4 regions of the Streptomyces sp. RPA4-2 genome follow, and region 2 is predicted to be linked to each of the others. Evidence: riboswitches for the same ligand, from Rfam matches in the RefSeq annotation. Region 2 holds a riboswitch; each other region holds the start of a gene.
What was found. Region 2 has a riboswitch for thiamine pyrophosphate ahead of thiO (glycine oxidase ThiO). Riboswitches for the same ligand answer to the same signal wherever they lie in the genome.

Region 1 (5,837 bases), 2.0 Mb from region 2:
CCCTGCTGGAGCGCGGCATCATGCCGTTCCTCCGGCACGCCCTCGCCGATCCCGGCGCGGCGGCACTCGACCGTCCGTCACCGACGCCCACCACCGGCCGCATGCCGCATCTCGGTTACAACCGGCCGGGGTTCAGCAGCCCCGACGGTGGGCCCGCGGCGGGCCCCCGGCCGAGCTTCTCCAGCCCGGACTTCACGAGCCCTGACTTCGGGGGGCCCGAGCACCAGCCGGAGTGACCCCGGCGGGCCGACACCGGGGGTGGCAGGAGGAACCGGGCCCGCGCTGCCGAAGCGCGGGCCCCGATCGGTGCCCGGCATGCCCGCGTACGGGCCACCGGGGCGGCCGGCGGGATCAGAGGATGCCCTCCCGCCGGGCCGCCGTGATCCAGGAGGGAAACTCGGAGAGCAGCCGGTCGTACAGCTCCGGGTCCGGAAGGCCGCCGATGTCGTCCACGGCGAAGAAGCCGACATTGTCGACGCGTCGGCCCGGCAGGGTGTCGAACCGCTCCAGCACGCCGTAGTTGGACCGGCCCAGGCCCACGAACTGCCAGAAGATCGGCTCGTCCACCGCTTCCCGCAGTTCCCGCTCGATCTCGTTGTTGCGATAGACGCCACCGTCGGAGAAGAACAGCACCAGGGTGGGATCGGCGGCCGGATGCTCCCTGACATACGTACGCACTTCGGCGATCGCCTTCTGCTCCTCGTTCTGGATGCCGACCGTCCGCATGTCCACCTGCCCGGCCAGCAGCCCCTTCCGCGGCTTCTTGCTCCGTCGGAAAAGGCTCAGCTCACCGACCCGGACGTGGAGCTTGAGCCACTCGGGCAACTCGCCGAGGGTCAGATCCGGCAGCCGGGCCGCGTGGGAGGCGAACGTCCACGCCTGCATCGCGCCGTCGTCGTCCAACTGCGCGGCCACGGCGGCCATCCGCTCCACCACATCGGCCACGACGCCCTTCGCGTAGAGGAAGGACATGGACCCGGACGCGTCCAGGATCAGCACCACACGCGCCGTGACACCCTCCGCTCCGTGCTTGCGCAGGCTGACCGCCACCTGCTCCTTGCGCAGGGAGAGCCGCTTGCGCATGTCCACGGGCAGCCGCTCCTCCCCCTTGCTCGAACGCGACGCGGAGGCCGGGGGTACCTGTGGTGCCGGAGGTGCCGGAGGTACTGGGGGTACTGGGGGTACTGGGGGAGTCCGGGGTGCCGGAGGAGCCTGAGGGGTCGGCGGGGCAGGCGCGGCGGCGGGCACACCCACGGGCGGCGTCCCCGGCGCCGAGGCGGGGAGGCCGGGCTCCTCGTCCACGCTGATGCCGAAGTCGGTGGCCAGACCCGCGAGTCCGGACGCGTACCCCTGTCCGATCGCCCGGAACTTCCACTCTCCGCCGCGCCGGTACAACTCGCCGCCGATGAACGCCGTCTCCGTCGTGGCCTCCATCTCGAAGCGCGCGAACTCCCGCCGCGTCCCGGCGTCGAGCAGCCGCAGTGTCAGCCCGGACAGCTGACCGAAGGTGCCGCCGTCGGCCGAGGCGCCCAGCACGACCCGCTCGATCTCCGGTTCCAGCGAGCGCAGGTCCACCTCGACCGTGTCGGTCGTGGCACCGGCGTCCCGCCGCTTCCCCAGGTGGCGTACGGCACCGGAGGCGTGCCGTGGCTGGTTGTAGAAGACGAAGTCCCCGTCGTCCCGGACCCGACCGTCCGCACCGAGCAGCAGGGCCGAGGCGTCCGCGTCCGGCGCGCCGGGACCCCCCGTCCAGCCGAGCACGGCCCGTACGGCCCCGACGGCCACCGGAAGGTTGGCGCCCTTGCTCATGGATGTCGATGTCATGGGCTCAGTCTGCCGACGGAACCCGGCCGTCCGCAGGGGGGAACTCCCGTGACATGCCGGCCCGACGGGTGGTGCCGATTCCTCCGCGGCCTTTCGGGAAGCGGTGCTCAGGGTGCGCCGGACCCTGAGCACCACTTCTCCGGAGCGTCGGTGCGTCAGTCCGCCAACGGCAGGTACACCCGGTTCCCGCTCGCCGCGAACTCCTTCGACTTCTGGAGCATCCCCTCGGCGATCTCCTCGGGCGAAGCCCCCTCGGCCGCGGAACCACCGAACTGCTCCGCGATGCTCTGGCTGATCTTCATGCTGCAGAACTTCGGGCCGCACATGGAGCAGAAATGCGCTGTCTTGGCGGGCTCGGCCGGCAGTGTCTCGTCGTGGAACTCACGTGCCGTGTCGGGGTCGAGGGCCAGGTTGAACTGGTCCTCCCAGCGGAATTCGAAGCGGGCGTCGGACAGCGCGTCGTCCCATTCCTGCGCGCCTGGGTGTCCCTTGGCGAGGTCGGCCGCGTGGGCGGCGATCTTGTAGGTAATGACGCCGGTCTTGACGTCGTCACGGTTGGGCAGGCCCAGGTGCTCCTTGGGCGTGACGTAGCAGAGCATGGCCGTGCCCCACCAGGCGATCATCGCGGCACCGATGCCGGAGGTGATGTGGTCGTACGCCGGCGCGACGTCCGTGGTCAGCGGGCCGAGCGTATAGAACGGAGCTTCATCGCAGATCTCCTGCTGAAGGTCGATGTTCTCCTTGATCTTGTGCATCGGGACATGTCCCGGGCCTTCGATCATCGTCTGTACCTGGAAACGCTTCGCGATCGTGTTGAGTTCCCCGAGCGTCCTCAACTCGGCGAACTGCGCGGCATCGTTGGCGTCCGCGATCGAACCGGGCCGTAGCCCGTCGCCGAGCGAGTACGTGACGTCGTAGGCGGCGAGGATCTCGCAGAGTTCCTCGAAGTTCTCGTAGAGGAACGACTCCCTGTGGTGTGCCAGGCACCAGGCCGCCATGATCGAACCGCCGCGCGAGACGATGCCGGTCTTGCGGTTCGCGGTGAGCGGTACGTACGGCAGCCGCACGCCCGCGTGGACCGTCATGTAGTCCACACCCTGCTCGGCCTGTTCGATGACCGTGTCCTTGTAGATCTCCCAGGTCAGCTCCTCGGCGCGGCCGTCGACCTTCTCCAGTGCCTGGTAGAGGGGCACCGTGCCGATGGGAACGGGGGAGTTGCGCAGGACCCATTCCCGCGTGGTGTGGATGTTGCGGCCGGTGGACAGGTCCATGACCGTGTCGGCGCCCCAGCGGGTCGCCCAGGTCATCTTCTCGACCTCCTCCTCGATCGAGGAGGTCACCGCGGAGTTGCCGATGTTGGCGTTGACCTTCACCAGGAACCGCTTGCCGATGATCATCGGCTCGATCTCCGGGTGGTTGACGTTCGCGGGCAGCACCGCGCGGCCGGCGGCGATCTCCTCGCGGACGACCTCGGGGTCGACGTTCTCGCGGACCGCGACGAACTCCATCTCGGGGGTGATCTCGCCGCGGCGGGCGTACCCGAGCTGGGTGACCGCCTCTCCGGGGCGGCCCCGACGCGGCTGACGCGGCCGGCCCGGGAAGACCGCGTCGAGGTTGCGGAGGCCCCCGCGCGGCGAGGTGTGCTTGATCCCGTCGTCCTCGGGGCGGACCGGACGGCCCGCGTACTCCTCGGTGTCGCCCCTCGCGACGATCCAGTGCTCACGCAACGGAGCGAGTCCCCTGCGTACGTCCGTGTCGACGGTCGGATCGGTGTACGGGCCGGAGGTGTCGTACAGCGTGACGGACTGCCCGTTGGTGAGGTGCACCTGACGGACCGGCACCCGCAGGTCGGGGCGCGAACCCCCGACGTATGCCTTGTGCCACCCGATGGACTGCCCGGTCCCCCTGAGCTCTTCGCCCAGGGACGCGGCCGACGGCTCGTCCGTCTGGCTGGAGGCAGGCGTGCGTACGTCCTTGTTGGTCATGAGACCTACTCCCTACGCCGGCATTACCCGGTAACAGGTTCAGCGGTCGACGCAGCGGCTTCCGTCCGCCGATGTTTCATGTGAAACATCGCTGAGACAGAGGTCAGCGCCCTCTCAGCCCGGTGCTCCGAGCTCCCGCGTGTGCAAAGGTGCTTCCACGCTAGCGTCATGTCTGGCGCGGTGAACAGAGGGCCCTCGCCGTTCTTGCGATGATCGGTCGGTGACCACGATGCAGCAGCCCCCGTTCCCGCCGTCCGAGCCGCGGCGCGGCTCCGGTCCCGGCGACGGCCATGGGCAGGGGCACGGGCACGGACAGGGCTCCGGAAACGGCCGCGGGCACGCCCACGGGCCGGATGGTGGCAACGGGCACGGACCCGGTGCCGGGCACGGACTGGGCGGCGGGCACGGATCGGGCGGCGGGCACGGACCGGGGGAGGGGCGCGGGCACGGACCGGACACCCTTCCCGCGCCGGGGCACTCGCACAGCCACAGTCATGGCCCCGCCGCGCCCGTCTCCAAGCATCTGCGCAAGGTCATCGCGGCCGTGCTGATTCCCTTCGCCGCGGCGGTCGTTGTGGGTCTCGTGGTGCTCTGGCCCGGCGGCGCCCCGTCACACGAACGCACGGGTGTCGGCTTCGACCGGCAGAGCCAGCAGGCCACGGTCACCCAGGTCGTCCAGGTGGACTGCAAGGCGGTGAACGCCTCGGGGGACACCCCGACCGGCGACACCTCCACCGCCGAGGGTTCCTCCGCCCAGCGGCAGGCGACGGGCGAGTGCAAGAAGGCGACGATCCGGGTGGACACCGGTAAGGACAAGGGGCGCACGTTCACGGAGATCGTCCAGCCCGACCAGTCACGGCAGTTGCACCAGGGCGAGAAGGTCGTGGTCGCGTACGAGCCCTCGGCGCCCAAGGATCTGCAGTACTCGGTCACCGACGTGAACCGGAAGTTCCCGATGGCGCTCCTCGCCGGGATCTTCGCACTGGCCGTCGTGGTGGTCGGCCGGATGCGTGGGCTCATGGCGCTGATCGCGTTGGCCGTCAGTTTCCTCATCCTGACGTTCTTCATCCTGCCCGCCATCCTGGAGGGGGCGAATCCGTTGGTCGTGGCGGTGGTCGGGGCGAGCGCCATCATGCTGATCGCGCTCTACATGTGCCACGGCCTGTCGGCCCGTACCTCGGTGGCCGTGCTCGGCACACTGCTCTCGCTGATCCTGATCGGTGTGCTCGGCTCGGTGTTCATCGGCTGGGCCGCCCTGACCGGCAACACCGACGACAACACCGGTCTGATCCACGGCCTGTATCCCTCCATCGACATGAGTGGTCTGCTGCTCGCGGGCGTGATCATCGGTTCGCTCGGTGTGCTCGACGATGTGACGGTGACGCAGACCTCGGCGGTCTGGGAGCTGCACGAGGCCAATCCCACCATGGGCCGGCGCGGCCTGTACCGAGCGGGCATCCGGATCGGCCGCGACCACATCGCGTCGGTCGTCAACACGCTCGTCCTGGCGTACGCGGGAGCCGCGCTGCCGCTGCTGTTGCTCTTCTCGATCGCGCAGAGCAGCGTCGGCGCGGTCGCCAACAGTGAACTGGTCGCCGAGGAGATCGTGCGCACCCTGGTCGGCTCGATCGGCCTGGTCGCCTCGGTCCCGGTCACCACCGCGCTGGCGGCCCTGGTGGTCTCCGCGGACCGCACCGGGACTCCGGGCCTCTCCACGACGGCCACAGGGCCCGTGGCGCCCGTACGGGAGCCCGTGGGGGCCCGGGGACCGGTCCGGGGCGGCAAGGGCCGTCGCCGCAAGCACTGAAGCCACCGCGCGCCCGCCCCGGGTGTGCAGAAGCGTTCCTCCACAGAGTGCGGAAGCGTTCCTCCGCGAAGGCGCGGGAACGTTCAGCCCGCGCTCTGCTCCTCCGCCAGGATGCGGTCCAGCGCCTCGTCGAGATGGGTGTCGAAATCCGCGAGGGAGCGCTCCTGCCCCAGCGGTACGAGCTTGTCGGTGCGATCGAGGAAGGCCACCAGCGGCGCCGC
Region 2 (5,837 bases):
ACGTCGGCGCCGACCGCGTGGGCGACGTCCGCCCGGTCGTTGACCGCGAGGAGCTTGCCGTGGCGGGCGCAGGCGTCCGCGAAGACCTGGAGGTGCTCCAGTTCCTCGGCCGCCTCCATGCCCTTGTCGCGCAGCTGCACGATGTCGACGCCACTCGCCAGGACGGCGTCCAGGAACTCGGCGAGGTCGCCCTGGCGCGTGCGCGCGTCCGTGCAGAGGTAGACGCGGGCGTCGGCGAGGCGGGCGGCGTTCTCGGGCATGCGTGGGTCCCCCGTGGTGCTGCGGTGCGTACGGACCACGGCGGCCGGGGTGGCCCGGGGCCGGCCGTGGTCCGTACGCCGGACGTGTTGTCGGATCAGACGGCGAGCGCCTGGGCGCGACGCTTCACCTCCGTGCCGCGATTCTCGCTCAGCGCCTGCGCGGGGGTGCCGGGCAGGGTCGAGTCGGGGGTGAAGAGCCACTCGAGCATCTCTTCGTCGGTGAAGCCGTCGTCCCGCAGGAGCGTCAGGGTGCCGGTGAGGCCCTTGACGACCTTGTCCTCGTCGATGAAAGCGGCGGGGACGTGCAGCGCGCGGTTCTCACCACGGCGTACGGCGATCAGCTGGCCTTCCTTGACCAACTGCCGGACGCGGGTCACCTCGACGCCGAACTGTTCGGCGATGTCGGGGAGGGTGAGCCAGGCGGGGACGAGAGCATCGATCTTTGCGTCAATCTCGGTCACGGGACAAGCCTGCCATCCCGGACTGACACTCGGTACCCGAGCGCCACCCGTCCCGCGTCAGAAGCGCGTGAATCTTGCGGAATTCCGCCGAATTCCGGCGCGGTGGAGCGTGCGCGGGCCACGCGGCGAGCGGGCCCGGCGGGTTTGCTCGCCCGACCGTCCGCCGCCCGGTTGCCTGGCCGCCTGGCCGCCCGGCGGCCATCGGGCGAGCGGCCCGGCGCAATTCCTCGCCCCGGCCGCCCGGCCGCCACCCGGTGAGGGAGCCCACCGGACCGGGTCCGCCCCCAGGCCGCCCGAACGGAGGCCTCGGTGCCCGCCTAGCCCATGGCGTCCTTCAGCGGACGTGACGGATCCGACAGGATCTCCGGGGCCAGCGGCATGCCCGCCTCGATCAGGCGGCGGCCCTGGGCCAGATCGCGGGGGCGGCCCACCGCCAGGAGCGCGACCAGTCGGGAGTCGCGCAGCCAGCAGACCGTCCAGGCGGCGCCCGAGGAGTCGCCGCGCCAGACGGTCGTGTCGGCGGGCGCGTGGTGGCCGACGTACTGGACGAAACGGCCGAACTGCTCGGACCAGAAGTACGGAACCGGGTCGTACGCCACCGGGGCCTCGCCGATGATGTTCGCCGCCACCGTGCGCGGTCCCTGCAGGGCGTTGTCCCAGTGGTGGACGAGAAGGCGCTCCTCGTACCGGCCCGAGGGGAAGGAGGCGCAGTCGCCGACCGCGTAGACGTCCGGCACGGAGGTGCGCAGGTGGCTGTCGGCCACGACCTCGCGGTGGGCTCCGAGCTCGATGCCGGAGCCGGCCAGCCAGGCGGTGGCGGGCCGGGCGCCGATGCCGACTACCACGGCGCCCGCGGGCACCCGGGACCCGTCGTCGAGCACCACGGCACCGGGCTCGACGCGCTCCACGCGCGCGTGGGTGCGCAGCGAGGCCCCGCTGTCCGCGTACCAGGCGGCCATCGGCGCGGCCACCTCGGCGGGAAGCGCCCCGGCCAGCGGCCGGTCGGCGGCCTCGACGACCGTCACCGCGCACCCGGCCTTGCGCGCCGCCGTGGCGAACTCGGCGCCGATCCAGCCCGCCCCGACCACCACGATGTCGTGCTGCCGGGCGAGCACGGGGCGCAGCCGTTCGGCGTCGTCCAGGGTGCGCAGGAGATGGACGCCGGGCATGCCCTCCGCGCCGGGGAGCTGGATCGGTTCCGCGCCGGTCGCCAGGACCAGGAGGTCGTAGGGCACCGGTCCCGTGGCGGTGTCCAGCTCGTGGTCCCCGGGGCGCAGGCCCAGCGCTTCGCAGCCGAGCCTCAGTTCGATGCCCAGTGCCTCGAAGTCGATGTCGAAGGCGGAGTGCTCGGCCTTTCCGAGCAGCACCGCCTTGGACAACGGCGGCCGGTCGTACGGCTGGTGCGGCTCGGCGCCGATCAGTGTCACGCCGCCGGTGAATCCCTGTTCGCGCAGGGCGACCGCGGTCTGCACGCCGGCCATGCCCGCGCCCGCGATGACGACCCGGCGTGCCGTAGGCCCCTGCTTCTGCGCCTGCGTCTGCTCGCTCACCTGATCACCATAGACACCTGACAATCCGTCAGTCAGCGGACGTGCTCGGTGACCTGTTCCACAATGCGACCCGGTGTCGGCGGGTCCGTCCGGCGCGTGCGGCCTGTGCGGGGTGTTCAGGGTGTTCGATCTGCCGGATCTGCCCGATCGGTACCACCACGTTCGTCCCGCCCGCCCGCCCACGGCTCCCCTCCCCGCTCTCCTCCAGCCGCAGCCGGACAAGGCCGTCGGGCGCCTGGGCGATGGACGGAGGCTCCCTTACTGAGGCATACGGCGGCGAGCTAGGGTGGTCGACGTAGAGCACTCGCGGGAGCCCGGACGCACCGGGCTGAGAGGGAGGCTGGCGGCCTCCGACCGTACGAACCTGATCCGGGTCATGCCGGCGAAGGGAGGGGCTGGACGCCCATGTCGCGTACACCGGCGGAGAGGTCCGTCACGTCCGACGTCCTGGTGGTGGGGGGCGGGATCATCGGCCTGGTCACGGCCTGGCGGGCCGCTCAGCGCGGGTTCACCACGACGGTCGTGGACCCGGAACCCGGCGGCGGGGCCGCGCAGGTCGCCGCCGGGATGCTCGCCGCCGTCACCGAACTGCATTACGGCGAGCAGACCCTGCTGGGCCTGAACCTCGCCTCCGCCCGCCGCTATCCGGACTTCGTCGCCGAGCTCACCGAGGCGACGGGCCAGGATCTCGGCTACCGCCGGTGCGGCACGCTGGCCGTCGCCCTGGACTCCGACGACCGCGCCCATCTGCGGGAACTGCATGCCCTGCAGATCCGCTCGGGGCTCGAATCGGAGTGGCTCAGCGGCCGTGAGTGCCGCCGGCTGGAGCCGATGCTCGCGCCCGGTGTCCGTGGTGGTCTGCGCGTCGACGGCGACCATCAGATCGACCCGCGCCGCCTCGCGAAGGGCCTGGTCACGGCGTGCGAGCGAGCCGGAGTGGTGTTCCACCGGACCTGGGCGGAGCGGCTGACGGTGGTCCGGGAGCGGGCCACCGGGGTCGTCACCGCGGGCGGCGACGGGCTGGCGGCGGCGCAGGTGGTACTGGCCGCGGGCAGCCTCAGCGGGAGGCTCGAGGGCGTGCCCGACTTCGTGAGGCCGCCCGTGCGCCCGGTGAAGGGGCAGGTGCTGCGGCTGACCGTGCCGAAGCGGTACGCGCCCTTCCTGAGCCGCACCGTGCGGGCCGTGGTCCGTGGCAGCCACGTCTATCTGGTGCCGCGCGAGAGCGGCGAACTCGTCGTCGGCGCGACCAGCGAGGAGCTGGGCTGGGACACCACGGTGACCGCGGGCGGCGTGTACGAGCTGCTGCGCGACGCCCATGAGCTGGTGCCCGGGATCACCGAACTGCCGCTCACCGAGACCCGGGCCGGACTGCGCCCCGGCTCGCCCGACAACGCTCCGCTGCTCGGCCCGACCGGGCTCGACGGACTGCTGCTGGCCACCGGCCACCACCGCAACGGCGTCCTGCTCACTCCCGTCACCGGGGACGTCATGGCGCACGTCCTCGCCTCGGGGGAGCTCCCCGAGGAAGCGCGTCCCTTCACTCCCCACCGGTTCAGCCCGACACGCACGGAGCAACCCGTATGAACATCCTCGTCAACGGCGAGCGCCGGCTCGTCGCCGCGGGCACCGCCCTCGACACGCTCGTCGCCACCCTCACGGCGGCGCCCTCCGGCGTCGCCGCCGCGCTCAACGAGACCGTCGTCCCGCGCACCCAGTGGTCCGCCACGTCCCTGCGCGAGGGAGACCGTGTCGAAGTCCTCACCGCTGTCCAAGGAGGCTGACCCATGGCCGACGATCCGTTCGTCCTCGGAGGTACGTCCTACTCGTCCCGGCTGATCATGGGTACGGGAGGTGCGCCCAGCCTCACCGTGCTGGAACGGTCGCTCGTGGCGTCCGGGACGGAGCTGACGACGGTCGCGATGCGCCGGGTGGATCCCGCGGCGCACGGCTCCGTCCTGTCCGTGCTCGCCCGGCTCGGCATCCGGGTGCTGCCGAACACCGCGGGCTGCTTCACCGCGGGCGAGGCCGTGCTGACCGCGCGGCTCGCCCGGGAGGCGCTCGGCACCGACCTGGTCAAACTGGAGGTCATCGCCGACGAGCGCACCCTGCTTCCCGACCCGATCGAACTGCTCGACGCCGCGGAGACACTGGTCGACGACGGATTCACGGTGCTGCCGTACACGAACGACGACCCCGTGCTCGCGCGGAAGCTGGAGGACGTCGGGTGCGCGGCGGTCATGCCGCTCGGCTCGCCCATCGGGTCCGGCCTGGGGATCCGCAACCCGCACAACTTCGAGCTGATCGTGGAGCACGCGCGCGTGCCGGTGATCCTCGACGCGGGGGCCGGTACGGCGTCGGACGCGGCGCTGGCGATGGAGCTGGGGTGCGCCGGTGTGATGCTCGCCTCGGCCGTCACCCGTGCGCAGGAACCGGTGCTGATGGCCGAGGGCATGCGGCACGCCGTGGAGGCGGGGCGTCTGGCGCGGCGTGCGGGGCGGATTCCCCGGCGGCACTTCGCCTCGGCGTCCTCGCCCGCGGAGGGCCTGGCGCGGCTGGATCCGGAGCGGCCGGCCTTCTAGGGCCTGCTGCGAAAGTCCCGTCGTCCGCCCGGAGGGCGGGCCTCACGACGCCCTGAACGCCGCTACGGGGGGATCACCGCCTGCCGTCACCGTGGGCCGTCTCGTCACGGGCTCCTCCCGGCGGCCCCGGGGCGGCGGTTTCCGGCCAGGGGGGAGCGGGTGGGGCTCCGGGTGGTGGGGCGCGCCGTCAGCGAAGTGGGCCGCGTCACCTCTTCGGCGCGATGTGCGTCACAGGTCGGCTGCAGTCCCGCCCCGGTACGGGCCACGACAGGAGGGTCGACGGCTACGGCTCGTAGACTCGCCTGCGTGGATACGACCCTTCAGGACCCGCTTGTCGGGCAGCTGCTCGACGGCCGCTATCGCGTCGACGCCCGGATCGCGGTCGGCGGGATGGCCACGGTCTACAGGGCCCTGGACACCCGCCTGGACCGCGTGCTCGCGCTCAAGGTGATGCACCCGACGCTGGCCGCCGACGTCTCGTTCGTCGAACGGTTCATACGGGAGGCCAAGTCGGTGGCCCGGCTCGCGCACCCCAATGTGGTCCAGGTCTTCGACCAGGGGGCGGACGGCTCGTACGTCTATCTGGCCATGGAGTACGTCGCGGGGTGCACCCTGCGCGACGTGCTGCGCGAGCGCGGGGCGCTCCAGCCGCGGGCCGCGCTGGACGTCCTGGAGCCGGTGCTCGCCGCGCTCGGCGCCGCGCACCGTGCCGGGTTCGTGCACCGCGACATGAAGCCGGAGAACGTCCTCATAGGGGACGACGGCCGGGTCAAGGTGGCGGATTTCGGCCTCGTACGGGCCGTGGACACCGTCACCCAGACGACGGGGTCCGTGCTCGGCACGGTGTCGTATCTCGCTCCCGAGCAGATCGAGCACGGCACCGCCGACACCCGCGTCGACGTGTACGCCTGCGGAGTCGTCCTCTACGAGATGCTCACCGGCGGCAAGCCGCACTCGGGTGACTCCCCGGCCCAGGTGATCTACCAG
Region 3 (5,837 bases), 4.9 Mb from region 2:
GCCCTGACCTTCCGGATCACCGTGCCGGGCCGGTCCACCCACGCGAGCACCCGTGACGCCGGGGTGAGCGCCATCGACGCCTACGCCCCCATCGCCGCCGCCCTGGCCCGGCTGGAGGCAACCCGCAGCGAGACGCCCGATCCGCTGATGGCCGAGTACCCCTTCCCGTACAGCGTCTCCGTCGGAATGCTCCAGGCCGGGGACTGGGCCAGCAGCGTGCCGGGGCTGCTCGTCGCCGACGGCCGGCTCGGGCTGCAACTCGGCGAGGACCCGGCCGCGGCACGCGCCGCGTTCGAACGCTGTGTGGCGGAGGCGTGCGCGGCCGATCCGTGGCTGCGCGGGCATCCCGCGGTCGTCTCCTGGCCCGGCGGCCAGTTCGCCAGCGGACGGCTCCCGGCCGGCCATCCCCTGCGCGAGACGGTCGGCACCGCGCACGCCGACGTCACGGGCGCGCCCTCGGCCCGGGAGCGCGGCGCCCCCTACGGGAGCGACCTGCGGCTCTACGCCGGGGCGGGCATAGCCACACTCCAGTACGGCCCCGGGGACGTACGCCTGGCCCACGGCCCCGACGAGCACGTGTCCCTCGCGGAGACGGTCGCCGTCGCCCAGGCGCTGGTCCTGGCGACACTGCGCACCGTGGGAACCCGGTAGGACCGGCGCCGGGAGGACGACGGACCCGGTAGGCCCACGGACCCCAGGACGTTCAGCGCCCCGCGCGCATCCGCCAGCCGTGGTCGACCGGTCCGAGTCCGGAACCGAGCGGGAAGCCCGCCGCGATCGCGCCCGTGACGTACTCCTTGGCCCGCCGCACCGCCTCCGGCACCGCCCGCCCGCGCGCCAGTTCCACCGCGATCGCCGAGGCCAGGGTGCAGCCGGTGCCGTGGGTGTGCCGGTTGTCGTGGCGCGGGGCCCGCAACCAGAGCTGTTCGGTGCCGTCGGTCAGCAGGTCGACGGCCTCGCCGGGCAGATGGCCGCCCTTCACCAGGACCCAGCGGGGACCGTAGGACAGCAGCCGTTCCGCGGCCCGGCACATGTCCCGCTCCCCCGTCACTTCGATCCCCGTGAGCTCGGCGGTCTCGTCGAGATTCGGCGTCGCCACCGTCGCGACCGGCAGCAGCGCGGTCCGTACGGCGTCCAGCGCGTCGTCGGCCAGCAGCCGGTCACCGTGCTTGGAGACGCTCACCGGATCCACCACCACGGGCGCGGCGACGTCCGACAGCAGCTCGGCGACGGTCTCGACGAGCAGCGCGGAGCCGAGCATGCCGGTCTTCACCGCCTGCACCCCGATGTCGTCCACCACGCTGCGGTACTGCGCGCGCACCGCCTCGGCCGGAAGTTCCCAGGCTCCCTGCACACCGAGGGAGTTCTGCGCGGTGACCGCGGTCAACACGCTCATCCCGTGCGCCCCGAGCGCCAGCATGGTCTTGAGGTCGGCCTGGATGCCGGCGCCGCCGCCCGAGTCCGATCCGGCGACGGTCAGGACGCGGGGCGGGGCGGCGGGGGTGTTCGAGGACATGGCGGGTTCGCTCCGTACGAGAGGCGAGACGGGTGAGAAGTGGCGGGCGGGGGTGCGGGGCGACCGGGCCCGTGACGGGCGGCGGCCGTGGTCAGCGGCGCAGCCGCAGCGGCGCGTACACCACGAGGGCCGCGAGGAACGCCACCCCGTAGGCGAGATCCGCACCGTGCAGGGCCCGGGCGACCGGACCGACGTACAGGCTGGTGCTCATGAACGGCACCGCCGCGGCGAAGGCGCCGACGAACGCCACCAGCGCGGGCCACCACGGCTGCGGGCGGGCGCTCTCGGCGGACAGATCCACCGGCGCGCCGGCGCGCGCCCTGGCCCGGACGAGCCAGTCGACGGCGACGATCGCGACGAACCCGGGGATCCAGTAGCCGACGAGCAGCAGCACGTTCTGGAACCGGGTCGTGGTGTCGGCGGCGTGCATCCACAGCACGAGCGGAAAGCCGAGTACGGCCGCCAGCGCGGCGGCGGCCGGACGCGGCAGGCGTACGCCCATGGTCTGCAGGGCGAGTGAGCCGCTGTAGTCGTTCATGGCGTTGCTGCTCAGGGCGGCCAGGGCCACGGCGAGCAGCCCGAAGGCGCCGAGGACACCGCCGCCGAGCAGGGTGTCGACGCCGCGGGCGGTCTGGTCGGTGAAGACGGAGGCGCCCCACAGGCCGAGCGCCTGGACGGCCACGAAGGACACGCTGACACCGGCGAGCGTGCACCAGAACATCCGCGGTCGGGACGCCGTACGCGGCAGATAGCGGCTGAAGTCGCTGGCGTAGGGGGCCCAGGACAGCGCCAGGCTGAGGGCGATGGTGCAGGTCAGGACGAAGGCCCCGGCCCGGTCGGCGCCGTGCGCGGAGGCGGTGGCGGCGGGGTGGTCGCCGTTCAGGAGCTTCACCGTCAGCGCGGCGAAGGCGGCGGCGAGGGCGAACGTCATCACGGTCTGGAGCCGGTGGATCACCTCGTACCCGAGGACGCCGAGCGCTCCCTGCGCGCCCATCATGACCAGCACACCCAGCCAGAACGGCCAGCCGCACAACTGCGCCAGCGCGTCCCCGCCGAACAGGCCGATCAGCGCGTCCCAGGCGATCGACGACAGCCACTGCAGCGCACCCGGCACCAGCACGGCCCGTCCGAACGCGAGCCGGGCGAGCGGCAGCTGTCCGGCGCCGGTCTGGCTGCCCCAGGTGCCGAGGTACGCCGTCGGCACCGCGCCCAGCAGGGTGCCCAGCACGACGGCGGTCAGCGCGGTGGCGAAGTCCAGGCCGAGCGCGACGCCGACGGTACCGGTGAAGACGCCGGTCATCGTCAGGTTGGGGGCGAACCACACGGTGAAGAGGCGGCCGGGGCCGCCGTAGCGGTGGTCCTCCGGCACCGGGGCGATGCCGCGCGCCTCGACGCGCAGATCCCCGGGGGCCTCGGGCATCCGCCCGTCGAAGACGCCCTGCGGGCCTCCGACGGCCACTTCACCACGGGCATACGGCAACGACATGAGACATCCCTCCGCCAGTCCTAACTGGTTCAGGTTCGACGGGTGTGATCTCAGCCCACGTGCGGGGCACCCCGTGTCCGGTTCGGCGTCAGGATAGCCCGGCCCGCGCGTACGTCCCAGGCAGGGGGCGCAGGGACCCACGCGAGGGAGCGCGAAGCCCGTGGATCGGCGTCGTTGCGGGCCGGCTCTCAGGAGCCGACGCGCGGCTCCCAGCCCTCGTACGCCGCTGTCAGCAGGCCCAGCACGCCGTGCGCGGTGACCTCGCGGGGGTTCGGGTACGCCTGGCCGGCGGCCTGCGCCGCGGCCACCGCCAAGTCGGCCTCCTCCAGGCCGAGTTCGGCGAGGGTGCTCGGCGCGCCCAGGCCCCTGGCGAGCTCCCGCAGGGCGCGCGGGACGTCGTCCGTGCCGAGCGCCCGGGACAGCGTGGCGATCGCCCGGGGCGCGGCGGACGCGTTGTAGGCGAGGACGTAGGGCAGGACCACCGTGTGCGTCTCGGCGTGCGGGAGGCCGAAGGTGCCGCCGAGGACATGGCACAGCTTGTGGTGCAGGCCCATGGTGGTGGCGCCGAGGCAGGCACCGCACAGCCACGCGCCGTACAGGGCGCGGCTGCGCGCGTCGAGGTCGCCGGGGGCGGCGGCCACGGCCGGCAGGGCGCCCGTCATCGCCCGGACCCCCTCCTCGGCCATGAGCGAGACGAGGGGCGAGGCGTCGGGCGCGTAGAGGGCTTCGACTGCGTGCGCGAGGGCGTTGACGCCGCTGGTCACCGAGAGGGGAACGGGGAGCCCGAGGGTGAGTTCGGGATCGTAGACGACGCTTCGGGGCTGAACGGCGAGGTCGCGTCCGGTGCGTTTGGCGCCGTCCTCGGTCAGACCCCACACCGGGGTCATCTCGGAGCCGGAGTAGGTGGACGGCACGGCGATCAGCGGCAGCCCGGTACGCAGCGCGATCGCCTTGCCGAGGCCGATCGCCGAGCCTCCGCCGACCGCCACGCAGCCGTCGGCCCGTATCTCGCGGGCCACCTCGACGGCTCGGGCGGCGACCTCGGCGGGTACGTGCATCCGGGCCTCGGCGTGCAGCCCCGCGCACTGGCCGCCCAGCGCGTCGGCGACCGCACGGGCGGTGACCTCGCCCCGGCTGCCGCAGACCACCAGCACCCGGTGCAGACCGAGCCGGGCGACCTCGCCGGGGGTCGCGGACACGGCGGCGCCGGGCCGGAAGACGACCCGGCCCGGCCGGGTCTCGTACGAGAAGTCGAGCGGGGTGTCCATGGCGCTCATGCCTGCTCCCGTACGAGGTCGAAGCGGGCGTGCCGGAGGGGGGCCGGGAAGCCGAACTCCCCTGCCAGGGAGGGGTCGTCGGTCTCGGCGACCTCCTGGACCAGGCCCTGCTCCACGGCGGACACGGCGTCGATGACGCCGGCCGTGAAGGCGGCCGTGGAGTCGGCCGTGGAGTCGTTCATGAAGGCGGTCGGGAGGTCTGTCGTGAAGTCGGTCGGTTCGACGGTCATGCCACTCTCCTGGTCCGGCGCACGATCCTGCCAGGCGTGTCCGAGGATGCGCCGCGATGCCCCCGACGGCAACTCCTGGTGTTCCGTCGCACGGTCATCGGTCATCGGGACCGGTCGCCGTCGGCGTCCGCGTCCAGGAAGTGGAAGCCGGGTTCCGGATAGCGCGTGTGGGCCCGGTGCGGGGCGGACGAGGTGTAGGCGCCCGCGAGGGAGAACACCACGCGGTCACCGGCCCGCAGGCCCTGGGCCCGGACGTCACGGACCAGGACGTCCTTCGGCGTGCTCAGCTGGCCGGTGAGGGTGGCACGCTCCCTCCGCACCACGGGACGCGGCCAGGAATACGGCCACGGCTCCACTTCGAGAACGGACCAGGGCTGGTCGTGCCGCCCGGTCACGGGGGTGCGCAGGTGGACGGCGCCGCCACGGATGACGGCGAAGTCCTCGCTGGAGCCGTGCTCGACGTCCAGCACCTCGCTCGCGTACCAGCCGCAGTACGCGGTCAGCGCGCGGCCGGGCTCGATCCGCAGCGTCAGTCCCGGGTGGGCCGTGACGAGCCGGGCGAGGCCCTCGCCGTACGCGTGCCAGTCGAAGCGGCGCTCGGGGCGGTCGTAGTCCACCGCCATACCGCCCCCGATGTCCACCTCGGTGAGCCGAAGACCGTTCCGGGCGGCCAGTTCCAGGGTCCAGGCGACGACGGACTCGGCCAGCGCCAGGTGTTCCTCGGCGTGCACCCCGTTGGCCAAGTGGGCGTGGACGCCTCGCAGTTCGAGGTTCGGATAGCTGCCGTCGGTGAGCAGGCCGACGATCGTGTCGGCCCGCGCCGGATCGAGGCCGGAGGCGGTGGCGGACCCGCCGCCGTCCGCCGTGAGAAGACCGTCGGGCACCGGGAGGTCGAACCGCGGCAGCACCGCCACCCGGCGGTCCGGAGCGTGCCGCTGGGCCAGCCCCGCCAGCATGTACAGCTCGTACTCGCTCTCGACCTGGAAGCGTGTCACGCCCCGCTCCAGCGCGTCCGCCAGCTCCGTCGGGGTCTTCTCCGTGCCGCCGAAGACCCGCGGACGGTCCACGACGGCCTCGGCCATGTGGGCCAGTTCGATGCCGGAGGACACCTTGTAGCCGTCGACGTACGGGCCGAGCTCGGCCAGGACCTCCGGTTCCCCGTTGGCCTGGACCGCGTAGTACAGCTCGACGCGATCGGGCAGGGCGGCTCTGACGGACGCGGCGTGGGCGCGCAGTGCCGCCAAGTCGTATACGTAGGCGGGCAGTTCCGTGGGCGACAGGGAGAGGATGCGGTCGCGCACCGCGCGCGGGGGTGTGATCATTGGGGC
Region 4 (5,837 bases), 3.8 Mb from region 2:
CCTCGCCCTGGTCGTGCGTGACCGCGAGCACGGTCGTGCCCAACTGTCCGAAGAGCTGCCGGAGTTCGACGACCAGTCGTTCGCGCAGCGAGCGGTCGAGCTGGCCGAGTGGTTCGTCGAGCATCAGCAGCCGGGGGCGCGGGGCGAGGGCACGGGCCAGCGCGACCCGCTGCTGCTCGCCTCCGGACAGGGCCGCGACGGCCCGGGGGGCGGCGCCGGGCAGCCCGACGAGGTCCAGCAACTCACCGACCCGCAGCGTCTGTTGTTCCTTCGACGCCCCGTGCATCCGGAGCCCGAAGGCGACGTTGCCGCCCACGTCGCGCTGCGGGAAGAGCTGGTGGTCCTGGAACATCAGCCCGACGCCCCGGCGGTGCGCGGGCACCCCCGCCTGGTCGTGGCCGGTCAGGAGCACACGTCCCGCGTCGAGCGGCTGCAGTCCGGCCACCGCCCGCAGCAACGTGGACTTGCCGCTGCCGCTCGGTCCGAGCACGCACACGATCTCGTGCTCGGCGACCTCCAGATCGACGGCGTCCAGCACCGGCCGGTCACCGAAGCGTACGGTCGCCGCCTCGACGCCGAGCAGGACCTCCGGCGCCGCCGCCCCCGGACCCGCACCCGCACCCGCACCCGTCGTCCCAGACGTCGCCTTCGTGACGAGCCTCGCCATCAGAACTCCCCTGTCCGGTCGGTCCGCATACGCTCCAACAGCAGCAGCGCCACCGCGCACACCACCATCAAGGTCGTCGAAAGTGCCATCGCCTGCCCGTAGTTGAGGTCACCGGCGCGCCCGAGCAGCCGTGCGACCGCGACCGGCAGCGTCGGGTTGTCGGGGCGCGCGATGAAGACCGTCGCCCCGAACTCGCCGAGCGACACGGCGAAGGCGAACCCCGCCGCGATCAGCAGCGCCCTCCGCACCATCGGCAGGTCGACCTCCCGCCACACCCGCCACGGTGAGGCCCCGAGCACCGACGCCGCCTCCCGCAGCCGTCCGTCCACGGCCCGCAGCACGGGCAGCATCGTCCGTACGACGAAGGGGACACCCACCAGCGCCTGCGCGAGCGGCACCAGGATCCAGCTGCTCCTGAGGTCGAGCGGCGGCTCGTCCAGCGCGATCAGGAACCCGAAACCGACGGTCACGGCGGACACACCGAGCGGCAGCATCAGCAGTGCGTCGAACCCCCGCACGAGACGACCGGCGCGGCCGGTGAGCGCGGCGGCCGCCAGACCTCCGATGACCACGGCGATCGCGGTGGCGGCGAGGGCGTACTCCAGCGAGTTGCCGATCGCCTCGATCGGGGCCACCAGGAAGATGCCGCCGTCGTCGGAGGCCAGCGCCCTGTAGTAGCCGAATCCGAAGCCCCCGGGGGTGTCCAGGGACCGCTGGACCAGGACTCCGAGGGGCAGCACGAGCAGGACCGCGATGCTCGCGACCACTCCCGTGAGCAGCGCCCACTGCCCGGCCCCGCGCGGCCGGCGGGCGGTCGTCTCCGGGGCCACCAGACGCAGGGCGGTCTCCCGGCGGCGTACGGTCCCCGCGTGGACGGCGAGGATCGCGCCGACGGCCACGAACTGGATGATCGTCAGCACCGCCGCCGTCGCGAGGTCGAAGATCTCCGAGGTCTGCCGGTAGATCTCCACCTCAAGGGTGGAGAAGGTCGGCCCGCCGAGGATCTGGACCACCCCGAACGAGGTGAAGGTGAAGAGGAAGACCATGAGCGCCGCGGCGGCGACGGCCGGGCTCAGGGCCGGGAGCGTCACCGTGCGCCAGGCCGCGAACCGGGAGGCGCCGAGCATGCGCGCGGCCTCCTCCTGGCGCGGGTCGAGCTGCGACCAGAGCCCGCCGACCGTACGGACGACCACCGCGTAGTTGAAGAAGACGTGCGCGAGCAGGATCGCCCAGACGGTGGTGTCGAGCCGGACGCCCCACAGGCCGTCCAGCAGTCCGCCGCGGCCGATCAGCGCCAGGAACGCCGTACCGACGACGACGGTGGGCAGCACGAACGGGACGGTCACCACCGCGCGCAGCACCTGCTTGCCCCGGAAGTCGAAGCGCGCGAAGACATACGCGCCGGGGAGCGCGATCAGCAGTGTGAGCGCTGTCGAGGCGAGCGCCTGCCAGGTGGTGAACCACAGCACGTGCCGGATGTCGGACCGGCCGAGCACCTCACCGATGCGTCCGAGCCGCCAGACCCCGTCGGCCTTGAGACCGCGGGCCACGATCGCCGCGACGGGGTAGGCGAAGAAGACGCCGAAGAACACGACCGGCAGGGCCATGAGCCACAGCCGCGTCGCGCTCCCGCGCCTCCTGGGCGCCGCCTCGCCTACTTCAGTACGAGCGAGGTCCACGACTTGACCCACTGGTCACGGTTCTTGGCGATCTCGGCCGGGGCCAGGGTCTCCGGGTGCTCGGCCTGCGGGCCGAACTTCACGAACACCTCGGGCACCTTGGCGGTCTCGCGGACCGGGTACACGAACATGTTCAGGGGCATGTCCTGCTGGAACCTGAAGCTGATCAGGAAGTCGAGGAGCGCCTTGCCGCCCTTCGTGTTCTTCGCGTTGCTCAGCAGCCCCGCGTACTCGACCTGGCGGAAGCAGGTGCCGCCGGCGACCCCGGTCGGCGCGGTCTTCGGTTTCGGGTCGGCGTAGATCACCTCGGCGGGCGGGGAGGAGGCGTACGAGACGACCAGCGGCCGGTCGGCCTTGGCCTTCTTGCCGCCCGCGGACCCCGAGAACTCGTCGTTGTAGGCCTGCTCCCAGCCGTCGACCACCTTCACGCCGTTGGCCTTGAGCTTCTTCCAGTAGCCCTGCCACCCGGCGTCCCCGTACTTCGCGGCGGTCCCGAGCAGGAAACCGAGGCCGGGCGAGGACGTGGACGCGTTCTCGGTGACGAGCAGGTTCTTGTACGCGGGCTTGACCAGGTCGTCGAAGGAGGTGGGCGGCGCCAGCCGGTGCTTGCTGAAGTAGGCCTTGTCGTAGTTGACGCAGATGTCGCCGGAGTCGATGGGCGTGACCCGGTGCTTGTCCTCGTCGACCCGGTAGCGCTGGACGATCTGGTCGGAGCCCTTGGGCTCGTACGGCTGGAACAGCCCGTTGTCGAGCGCGCGGGAGAGCAGGGTGTTGTCGACGCCGAAGAAGACGTCGCCCTGCGGGTTGTCCTTGGTCAGGATGGCCTTGTTGACGGCCTGGCCGGCGTCTCCGTCCTTGAGGATCCTGACCTTGTAGCCCGACTCCTGCTCGAAGGCGTGCAGCACGCTCTTGGAGTAGGCGAAGGAGTCGTGGCTGACGAGGGTCACGGTCCGGGAGCCGGCGGCCTTGTCGCCGGAGCCGGACGAGCCGCACGCGGACAGCGTGACGAGGCCCAGCGCGACGACCACGGCCGCGGCCGTCCGCCTCTTGGTGCTCGCTTTGGTGCTCACTGAATTCCTCCTGGGGTGACCAGGAAGAGACGCGGCCCTGCCCGGGAACTCGGCGGTTCCCGGGCAGGGCGCAACAGCTTGAGTGATGCCCGAACTTCCTACCCAGAATGACCTGGGCGAGGTTCAGAGGGTCTGCGGCCCACCGGTGCCCCGGCTGCCGCACTCTCAGCGCTGTGGCGCTCCCCTGTCGGAATATGAAGATGTCGGAATATGAAAATGTACGTGCCGGGTCAGACTACCGCTCGGTCGCCGCGAGCTGGCCGCACGCCCCGTCGATCTCCTGGCCCCGGGTGTCCCGGACGGTGACCGGCACGCCGTGGGCCGCGATGGCCTCGACGAACGCCTTCTCGTCCTCGGGCCGCGAGGCGGTCCACTTCGAGCCCGGGGTCGGGTTCAGCGGGATGAGGTTGACGTGCACGGGCTTGCCCCTGAGCAGCCGCCCGAGCCGGTCACCGCGCCACGCCTGGTCGTTGATGTCCCGGATGAGGGCGTACTCGATGGAGAGCCGGCGCCCCGACTTGGCCGCGTACTCCCAGCCCGCGTCGAGCACCTCCCGCACCTTCCACCGCGTGTTCACGGGGACGAGGGTGTCGCGCAGCTCGTCGTCCGGTGCGTGCAGGGAGATGGCGAGGCGGCACTTGAAGCCCTCGTCGGAGAGCCGGTGGATGGCCGGGACCAGTCCGACCGTCGACACGGTGATGCCGCGCTGGGAGAGTCCGACGCCGTCCGGCTCGGGGTCGGTGAGCGCGCGGATGGCGCCCACGACCCGCTTGTAGTTGGCCAGCGGCTCGCCCATACCCATGAAGACGATGTTGCTCAGCCTCGCGGGGCCTCCGGGGATCTCCCCGTCCCGCAGCGCCCGCATGCCGTCCACGATCTGGTGCACGATCTCGCCGGTCGACAGGTTCCGGTCGAGGCCGGCCTGGCCGGTGGCGCAGAACGGGCAGTTCATCCCGCACCCCGCCTGGGAGCTGATGCACATGGTCACCCGGTCCGGGTAGCGCATCAGCACGGACTCGACGAGCGTGCCGTCGAAGAGCCGCCACAGGGTCTTGCGCGTGGTGTCCTGGTCGGTCGACAGATGCCGCACGACGGTCATCAGCTCGGGAAGCAGCGCTTCCTGGAGCTTGCCTCGCGCGGCGGCCGGGATGTCCGTCCACTCCGCGGGGTCGTGCGCGTACCGCGCGAAGTAGTGCTGCGAGAGCTGCTTGGCGCGAAACGGCTTCTCCCCGATCGCGGCAACCGCCTCTTTACGCTCGGCGGGCGTGAGATCGGCAAGGTGCCGCGGCGGCTTCTTGGCTCCGCGGGGGGCGACGAATGTGAGTTCTCCGGGCTTCGGCATAACCCTTCCAGTGTCGCAGATCAACTCGACCGTCCCAGGCCGCAGCGGGGTGGGGACGGTCACCCCTGGGCACCGCCTGTCGGCTTCGGTCGCCCTCGCACGGCCCGGGTACCGCCCAGAGACGGCCCGGCGCGGTCCTCGGTCGGACCCTCCTGACGCCTGCTAGTTCGGCACAGGTGGCGCTGCCCAGCCGTGTCGGACGGCGTGACCGCCGAGCTGCATCCGGGTACGGACCCCGGCCATGTCCATGAGGTGGCGCAGGCGTCGGTGCAGCGTGCGCTGTGACAGGCCCAGCTGTGCAGCGGTCGTCTGATCGGTCAGGCCGGCCAGCAGGAGCGCGAGGATCCTCCGGTCGAGGTCGGTCGGATCTTCCGCGCCGAGCGCCACGGTGGTTTCGGCTTCTGTGCCGGTAGCCGACAGCTCGAGCGGGTGGGCGGTGCGCCAAACCGTCTCGAACAACGCGTCCAACGCGTCCAACAGGCCGCTGCGGTGCAGCAGTACGGCGCCGGGCTCTCCGGCCGGTGTGACCGCGAGCGGCACCAGGCCGAGGTCGGCGTCGGCCAGCACGAGTTTCATCGGCAGTTGGTCGGTGACCCGCAGTTGCACGCCGTTGCGCAGTGAATCGATCGCGTCGGTGATGATGCCCGGCTCTGCCAGCACGGCCCGGTCCAGTACCGCGCGGAAGTGCACGCCGCGGCCGATGGCCATGGGTTCGGCCGTGTTCTCGTCGGGCGGGACGGCGAGGAACGGCGCGGTGATGAAGCTGCGGACCTGCGTGCGGGCCGCCTGCTGCACCTGGAGGAAGCGATGGCGGATGGCGTCGCGGCCCGTGACGACTTCGATCAGATCGTTGATGCTGTTCCCGGTCATCGCCGCCCGGTGTTCCTCGGCGAGGGTCACCAGTGCCTGCTCGGCCATCCGCAGCCCCTCTCGGCGCTGGGCGATGAGAGCACCGAACGCCATAGCCGGCGGCGCGGCGGTGAACCGCTCGTCCGCCGACCCGATCACCAGTCCCCACTCGACCAGGCGGGACAAGGTCTTGTCGACGTGGGCCCGCGGTACGGCGAGCAGATCCGACA

Region 1: linked by a shared signal. The riboswitch ahead of thiC (phosphomethylpyrimidine synthase ThiC) and the one ahead of thiO (glycine oxidase ThiO) in region 2 are both predicted to bind thiamine pyrophosphate.
Region 3: linked by a shared signal. The riboswitch ahead of HEP85_RS33425 (cytosine permease) and the one ahead of thiO (glycine oxidase ThiO) in region 2 are both predicted to bind thiamine pyrophosphate.
Region 4: linked by a shared signal. The riboswitch ahead of HEP85_RS28460 (thiamine ABC transporter substrate binding subunit) and the one ahead of thiO (glycine oxidase ThiO) in region 2 are both predicted to bind thiamine pyrophosphate.

What each region holds. Positions count from the first base shown of each region.
Region 1 is NZ_CP050975.2:4,689,150-4,694,986, forward strand. It holds gene HEP85_RS20425 (hypothetical protein) at 1-236, shown strand, start outside; gene HEP85_RS20430 (VWA domain-containing protein) at 352-1,824, opposite strand; gene thiC (phosphomethylpyrimidine synthase ThiC) at 1,980-3,809, opposite strand; TPP riboswitch at 3,802-3,958, opposite strand; gene HEP85_RS20440 (YibE/F family protein) at 4,030-5,616, shown strand; gene HEP85_RS20445 (SsgA family sporulation/cell division regulator) at 5,700-5,837, opposite strand, start outside.
Region 2 is NZ_CP050975.2:2,706,091-2,711,927, forward strand. It holds gene thiE (thiamine phosphate synthase) at 1-260, opposite strand, end outside; gene HEP85_RS11605 (Rv2175c family DNA-binding protein) at 356-721, opposite strand; gene HEP85_RS11610 (NAD(P)/FAD-dependent oxidoreductase) at 1,039-2,271, opposite strand; TPP riboswitch at 2,568-2,679, shown strand; gene thiO (glycine oxidase ThiO) at 2,677-3,855, shown strand; gene thiS (sulfur carrier protein ThiS) at 3,852-4,052, shown strand; gene HEP85_RS11625 (thiazole synthase) at 4,056-4,850, shown strand; gene pknB (Stk1 family PASTA domain-containing Ser/Thr kinase) at 5,157-5,837, shown strand, end outside.
Region 3 is NZ_CP050975.2:7,639,639-7,645,475, reverse strand. It holds gene HEP85_RS33435 (ArgE/DapE family deacylase) at 1-651, shown strand, start outside; gene thiD (bifunctional hydroxymethylpyrimidine kinase/phosphomethylpyrimidine kinase) at 704-1,516, opposite strand; gene HEP85_RS33425 (cytosine permease) at 1,608-3,002, opposite strand; TPP riboswitch at 2,992-3,086, opposite strand; gene HEP85_RS33420 (maleylacetate reductase) at 3,191-4,270, opposite strand; partial or broken gene HEP85_RS33415 (6-chlorohydroxyquinol-1,2-dioxygenase) at 4,276-4,410, opposite strand; gene HEP85_RS33410 (alanine racemase) at 4,611-5,831, opposite strand.
Region 4 is NZ_CP050975.2:6,472,881-6,478,717, reverse strand. It holds gene HEP85_RS28470 (ABC transporter ATP-binding protein) at 1-667, opposite strand, end outside; gene HEP85_RS28465 (iron ABC transporter permease) at 667-2,346, opposite strand; gene HEP85_RS28460 (thiamine ABC transporter substrate binding subunit) at 2,322-3,416, opposite strand; TPP riboswitch at 3,494-3,612, opposite strand; gene rlmN (23S rRNA (adenine(2503)-C(2))-methyltransferase RlmN) at 3,652-4,758, opposite strand; gene HEP85_RS28450 (helix-turn-helix domain-containing protein) at 4,921-5,837, opposite strand, start outside.